DNA from 2 places in the Streptomyces sp. bgisy027 genome. Region 1 is predicted to be linked to the other one. Evidence: predicted binding sites of a transcription regulator. Region 1 holds the regulator's gene; the other holds the start of a gene.
What was found. The regulator HrcA, encoded in region 1, represses chaperone genes, less so after heat shock. The targets are predictions, from matches to a motif close to TTNGCACTCNGNNNNNCNGAGTGCNAA.
Positions count from the first base shown of each region.

Region 2: a site for HrcA is predicted at 1,546-1,572, ahead of groES (co-chaperone GroES). Genes of this name have one in related genera too.

Region 1 is NZ_JBYIVZ010000001.1:400,971-404,323, forward strand. Features, by position in the region: gene dnaJ (molecular chaperone DnaJ) at 1-819, opposite strand, end outside; gene hrcA (heat-inducible transcriptional repressor HrcA) at 820-1,836, opposite strand; gene AC3ETA_RS01785 (MBL fold metallo-hydrolase) at 2,001-2,744, shown strand; gene AC3ETA_RS01790 (DUF3097 domain-containing protein) at 2,776-3,353, shown strand, end outside.
Region 2 is NZ_JBYIVZ010000005.1:254,011-257,363, reverse strand. Features, by position in the region: gene AC3ETA_RS07745 (polysaccharide deacetylase family protein) at 1-685, shown strand, start outside; gene AC3ETA_RS07740 (polysaccharide deacetylase family protein) at 682-1,512, shown strand; gene groES (co-chaperone GroES) at 1,719-2,027, shown strand; gene groL (chaperonin GroEL) at 2,149-3,353, shown strand, end outside.

The DNA of each region.
Region 1 (3,353 bases):
CGGGATCGTCACCGTGCAGTGCAGGTCGTCGCCGCGCCGCTGGAACGTGGAGTGCGGGAGTTCGTGGATCTCGACGTACAGGTCACCGGCGGGACCGCCGCCGGGCCCGACCTCGCCCTCACCGGCGAGCTGGATCCGGGTGCCGTTGTCGACACCGGCCGGGATCTTGACCGTGAGGGTGCGGCGGGACCGCACGCGGCCGTCGCCGGCGCACTCGGGGCACGGCGTCGGGACGACGGTGCCGAAGCCCTGGCACTGCGGGCAGGGCCGCGACGTCATGACCTGGCCCAGGAAGGACCGCGTCACCTGGGACACCTCACCGCGGCCGCGGCACATGTCACACGTCTGGGCGGAGGTGCCGGGTGCGGCCCCTTCACCGCTACAGGTGTTGCAGACGACGGCCGTGTCGACCTGGATGTCCTTCGTCGTGCCGAAGGCCGCCTCGTCGAGCTCGACCTCCAGCCGGATCATCGCGTCCTGGCCGCGCCGGGTGCGCGAGCGCGGACCGCGCTGGGACGCCGTACCGAAGAACGCGTCCATGATGTCCGAGAAGTTGCCGAAGCCACCGGCGCCGAAGCCGCCCGCGCCCGCGCCGCCCGCCTGCGAGAGCGGGTCGCCGCCGAGGTCGTAGACCTGCTTCTTCTGCGGGTCCGACAGCACCTCGTAAGCGGCGTTGATCTCCTTGAACCGCTCCTGGGTCTTCGGATCCGGGTTGACGTCCGGGTGCAGCTCGCGGGCGAGCCGCCGGAAGGCCTTCTTGATCTCTTCCTGCGACGCGTCGCGACGCACGCCGAGCACGGCGTAGTAGTCCGTGGCCACTTACGACTCCGCCAGGATCTGTCCGACGTAACGTGCCACTGCGCGTACCGCTCCCATCGTTCCCGGGTAATCCATGCGGGTCGGTCCGACCACGCCGAGCTTGGCGACTGCCTCGCCGCCCGAACCGTAGCCCACCGAGACCACTGAAGTGGAGTTGAGTCCCTCATAGGCGTTCTCGTGCCCGATCCGCACGGTCATGCCCGAATCCCCGGCCTCGCCAAGCAACTTGAGGAGGACGACCTGCTCCTCCAGGGCTTCCAGGACCGGCCGGATGGTGAGGGGGAAGTCATGCCCGAAGCGGGTGAGATTGGCGGTGCCGCCGATCATCAGCCGCTCCTCGTTCTCCTCGACGAGTGTCTCCAGGAGGGTGGAGAGCACGGTCGAGACGGTGCCGCGGTCCTCGTGGTCGAAGCCCTCGGGGAGGTCCTCGACGAGCCTGGGCACATCGGTGAAGCGCCGCCCCGCGACCTTGCTGTTCAGCCGTGCCCGCAGATCCGCGAGCGAGGCCTCGCCGAAGGGCGCCGGGCAGTCGATCATCCGCTGCTCGACCCGGCCGGTGTCCGTGATCAGCACGAGCATCACCCGCGCGGGCGCGAGCGAGAGCAGCTCGACGTGCCGGACGGTGGACCGGGTCAGCGACGGGTACTGCACGACGGCGACCTGCCGGGTGAGCTGCGCGAGCAGCCGTACCGTGCGGGCCACGACGTCGTCGAGGTCGACGGCGCCGTCGAGGAAGTTCTGGATGGCGCGTCGCTCGGGCGGGGTCATCGGCTTGACGCCGGCGAGCTTGTCGACGAACAGCCGGTAACCCTTGTCGGTGGGGATGCGCCCGGCACTGGTGTGCGGCTGGGCGATGAAGCCCTCGTCCTCCAGGGCCGCCATGTCGTTGCGGACGGTCGCCGGGGAGACACCGAGGTTGTGCCGCTCGGTGAGCGCCTTGGAGCCGACCGGCTCCTCCGTCCCGACGTAGTCCTGGACGATGGCGCGCAGCACCTGGAGCCTGCGTTCGCTCAGCATCTCGCGCACACCTCCAGAACTCGTTCCCCTTGACATCTTTCCTGGCACTCTGTCCATCCGAGTGCCAGCCGTCCCCGGCCAGTGTACGGCGGTGGGGTACACCCCGGGCAAGGCCGGGCCAGGTCCGCCGTGCTCGACGCGGGTGTCCCCGCTAGCGTCGCCGCATGACGGTGACTTGGGAAGAGCTGGGATGGGAGCGGCTGGCGTCCGGGGTGGGCAGGTGCCGGCTCCCGGGGTGGGACTGCACGGCGGGGCTGGTCGTGGGGGACGGCAGCGCGCTGGTCGTCGACGCCGGGTCGAGCCTGGCGGAGGGCGTGCGGTTGCGTACGCAGGCGCAGTTGCTCGCCGGTCACCGTGTGACTCATCTCGCGCTGACGCATCCCCACTTCGACCATGTCTTCGGGGCGGCCGCGTTCGCGGGCGCGGAGGTCTACGGCCCGGTCGGCATGGACACGGTGCTCGACGGCCGGCAGGCGCGCGAGGAGCTGCGGGCCGACGCGGTGCGCCACGGTCTGGATCCGGCCGCGGCGGAGGAGGCGGTGGACGCGCTGATCCGGCCACGACACCAGGTCAGCGGCGAGTGGACGCTCGACCTGGGCGGTGGCCGCCGGGTCCTGCTGGCGAACTTGGGCCCCGCCCACACCGCGCACGACCTCGTGGTGTTCGTGCCGGGCGACGTCACAGGCGATCGGGAGGTGGTCTTCTGCGGCGATCTGGTGGAGGAGTCGGGCGAGCCCCAGGCCGGTCCCGACGCGGTGCCCTCGCACTGGCCGGCCGCGCTGGACCGGCTGCTGTCCCTGGGCGGTGAGGACGCGCTGTACGTGCCCGGTCACGGAGCGGTGGTGGACGCGGAGTTCGTACGGCGCCAGCGCGACGAGCTCGCGTCGGAATTCGGCGTGTCGCAGTGAGCGCGGGCGTGCTTCTCCTATCGTCATCCGAATGCGCCAGTACTCCCCGGACCTGACCCCGCCCTGGAAGAAGCCCGAGCCCGTCCGCGAGGTCCCGGCGGAGCCCGGCCTGGTGGTCGAGGAGCCCGGCACGGGGTTCTGCGGCGCGGTGATCCGCTGCGAGGCGGGCACGGTGACCCTGGAGGACCGCTTCGGCAAGCACCGGGTGTTCCCGCTGGAGCCGCGCGGATTCCTGCTGGAGGGCAAGGCCGTCACGCTGGTCCGCCCGTCGGGGGCGGCTCCGGTACGCCCCACCCGTACGGCGTCCGGTTCGGTCGCGGTCCCCGGCGCCCGCGCCCGCGTTGCCCGCGCCGGCCGTATCTACGTGGAGGGCCGGCACGACGCCGAGCTGGTCGAGAAGGTGTGGGGCGACGACCTGCGCATCGAGGGCGTGGTCGTGGAGTACCTGGAGGGCGTCGACGACCTGCCGTCGATCGTGGCCGAATTCGCACCCGGTCCGGACGCGCGCCTGGGCGTCCTGGTGGACCACCTGGTGCCCGGCACCAAGGAGTGGCGCATCGCCGAGTCGGTGACGAACGAGCACGCCCTGGTGGTGGGCCACCCGTACAT
Region 2 (3,353 bases), on a different contig from region 1:
GGACAGCGTCCCGCTCACGCCCCCGCCACCTCCGGCGAAGAAGCCGGAGATCACCACCCGCGACGGCTTCGAGGTCGACGGGCACGAGGAACTCGGGCTCCCGCCGGTCTTCACGACCGTCCCGACCAAGCAGCGGGTCGTCTTCCTCACCATCGACGACGGCGCCGAGAAGGACCCGACCTTCCTGCGGATGATGGACGACCTCCAGGTGCCCTACACCGCCTTCCTCAGCAACTACCTGATCAAGGAGGACTACGGCTACTTCAGGCGGATGCAGCGCAGCGGCGTGGTCCTGAACAACCACACGCTGCACCACCCCTACCTCCCGGCCCTGTCCTACCGCCGCCAGCAGCGCGAGATCTGCGGCATGCAGGACGTCATCGAGGAGCGCTACGGCAAGCGCCCGCTGCTCTTCCGCCCGCCCTTCGGCAACTACGACCGCAACAGCCTGCGCGCCGCGAAGTCCTGCGGCATCGAGTACGTCCCGCTCTGGAACGAGGAGGTCTTCGTCGATCACTGGGACTACCGCGAGTGGGACCGGAAGATCCGACCGGGTGACATCGTGCTCAGTCATTTCCGGGGCCGGGAGGACTGGAAGGGCACAATGCCCGACATGATCCGCCGGTTCCTGAACAAGGTGACGGCCGAGGGGTACGCGGTGGCACGGCTGGAGGACTACCTGTGAGATCGGCGCGGACGCCGGGGGCGCGGGCCCTCGCGGCAGTGGTCCTGGCGTCCGCCCTGCTCGCGGGCTGTACGCAGCCGGCCGGTCCGGCCGACCCCCGCGGAGGGCCGGCCGAGCGGTCGGCGCGCTCGGCGAAGAACCCCACGCACACGCACCAGCCGTACCGCCGCTGGGGCCTGACCGCCCCGCTGCCCGCACCGCCGGCCCCGCCCGCCCGCAGGACACCGCACCCGGCCGGCGACCGGCTGCCCGTCGTGCACCACGTCCCCACCCGCGACCGGGTCGTCTTCCTCACCTACGACGACGGCGCCGAGAAGGACCCGCGCTTCGTCGACATGGTCCGTGAGCTGCGGCTGCCCGTCAGCATGTTCCTCACGGACAGCGTGGTCGGCCCGGGCTACGGCCACTTCGCCCGGCTGCGCTCGGTGGGCGCGTCGATCCAGAACCACACCCTCGACCACGCCGCCCTGGGCGGTCTGCCGTACGCGGGGCAGCGCGCCGAGATCTGCGGCCAGCAGAACAAGCTCCGCGCCCGCTTCGGCATCCGCCCCCGCCTCTTCCGTCCGCCCTACGGCACCTACGACACCACCACGCTCCGCGCCGCCGCGCACTGCGGTGTCACGGCGGTCGTGCTGTGGCGGGCGGCGATGGAGGGTGACGGCGGACTGACGTACGCCGAGGGGCCCGCCCGGCTGCGCGCCGGGGACATCGTGTCCGTCCCTTCGGGTGAGCCCGCCGGGCTGAGTCTGCGGGAGCGGACGACCCGGCTGCTGCGGGAGATCCAGCGGCGGGGACTCACGGTGGGGCGGCTGGAGGACTACCTGTAGCGGCACCGCCGTGATGCGCCGCGCCGTCGTGAATTAGCAGTCCGCTTGACCGAGTGCTAATCACGGTCATAGGCTCGGGTCTGGCACTCCCCACTGGAGAGTGCCAACTACGCGACGGGCAGGTCCGGCACCCGCGACGACGGATCCACCTGGTCGCCACCTCAGACAGTTAACCCCGTGAGATCTCCGAAGGGGGAGGTCGGATCGTGACGACCACCAGCTCCAAGGTTGCCATCAAGCCGCTTGAGGACCGCATCGTGGTCCAGCCGCTCGACGCCGAGCAGACCACCGCCTCTGGCCTGGTCATCCCGGACACCGCCAAGGAGAAGCCCCAGGAGGGCGTCGTCCTGGCCGTGGGCCCGGGCCGCTTCGAGAACGGCGAGCGCCTGCCGCTCGACGTCAAGACCGGCGACATCGTGCTGTACAGCAAGTACGGCGGCACCGAGGTGAAGTACAACGGCGAGGAGTACCTCGTCCTCTCGGCTCGCGACGTGCTCGCGATCATCGAGAAGTAAGCACCACCTCAGAGTTTTTCCAGCTGCGCCCCTGGCCCCCGCGACCACTTAAAGAAGCCGGGCGCCCGGGGCGCAGTGTCTTTTTGAGAAACCCACAGATTTCGAGAGGGCTCCCGCTGTCATGGCGAAGATCCTGAAGTTCGACGAGGACGCCCGTCGCGCCCTCGAGCGCGGCGTCAACAAGCTGGCCGACACGGTCAAGGTGACGATCGGCCCCAAGGGCCGCAACGTCGTCATCGACAAGAAGTTCGGCGCGCCCACCATCACCAACGACGGTGTCACGATCGCCCGTGAGGTCGAGGTCGAGGACCCGTACGAGAACCTCGGCGCCCAGCTGGTGAAGGAGGTGGCGACCAAGACCAACGACATCGCGGGTGACGGCACCACCACCGCCACCGTGCTGGCCCAGGCGCTGGTCCGCGAGGGCCTGAAGAACGTCGCCGCGGGTGCCTCCCCGGCCGCGCTCAAGAAGGGCATCGACGCGGCCGTGGCCGCCGTCTCCGAGGACCTCCTCGCCTCGGCCCGCCCGATCGAGGAGAAGTCCGACATCGCCGCGGTCGCCGCGCTGTCCGCCCAGGACCAGCAGGTCGGCGAGCTCATCGCCGAGGCGATGGACAAGGTCGGCAAGGACGGTGTCATCACCGTCGAGGAGTCCAACACCTTCGGTCTGGAGCTGGACTTCACCGAGGGCATGGCCTTCGACAAGGGCTACCTGTCGCCGTACTTCGTGACGGACCAGGAGCGCATGGAGGCCGTCCTGGAGGACCCCTACATCCTCATCAACCAGGGCAAGATCTCCTCCATCGCGGACCTGCTGCCGCTGCTGGAGAAGGTCATCCAGGCCGGTGCCTCCAAGCCGCTGCTGATCATCGCCGAGGACGTCGACGGCGAGGCCCTGTCGACCCTGGTCGTCAACAAGATCCGCGGCACCTTCAACGCGGTCGCGGTCAAGGCCCCCGGCTTCGGTGACCGCCGCAAGGCGATGCTCCAGGACATGGCGACCCTCACCGGTGCCACGGTCATCTCCGAGGAGGTCGGCCTCAAGCTCGACCAGGTCGGCCTGGACGTGCTGGGCTCCGCCCGCCGCATCACCGTCACCAAGGACGACACCACGATCGTCGATGGCGCCGGCAAGTCCGAGGACGTGCAGGGCCGCGTCGCCCAGATCAAGTCCGAGATCGAGAACACCGACTCCGACTGGGACCGCGAGAAGCTCCAGGAGCGCCTCGCGAAGCTCGCCGGCGGCGTGTGCGTGATCAAGGTCGGCGCCGCCACCGAGGTGGAGCTGAAGGAGAAGAAGCACCGTCTGGAGGACGCCATCTCCGC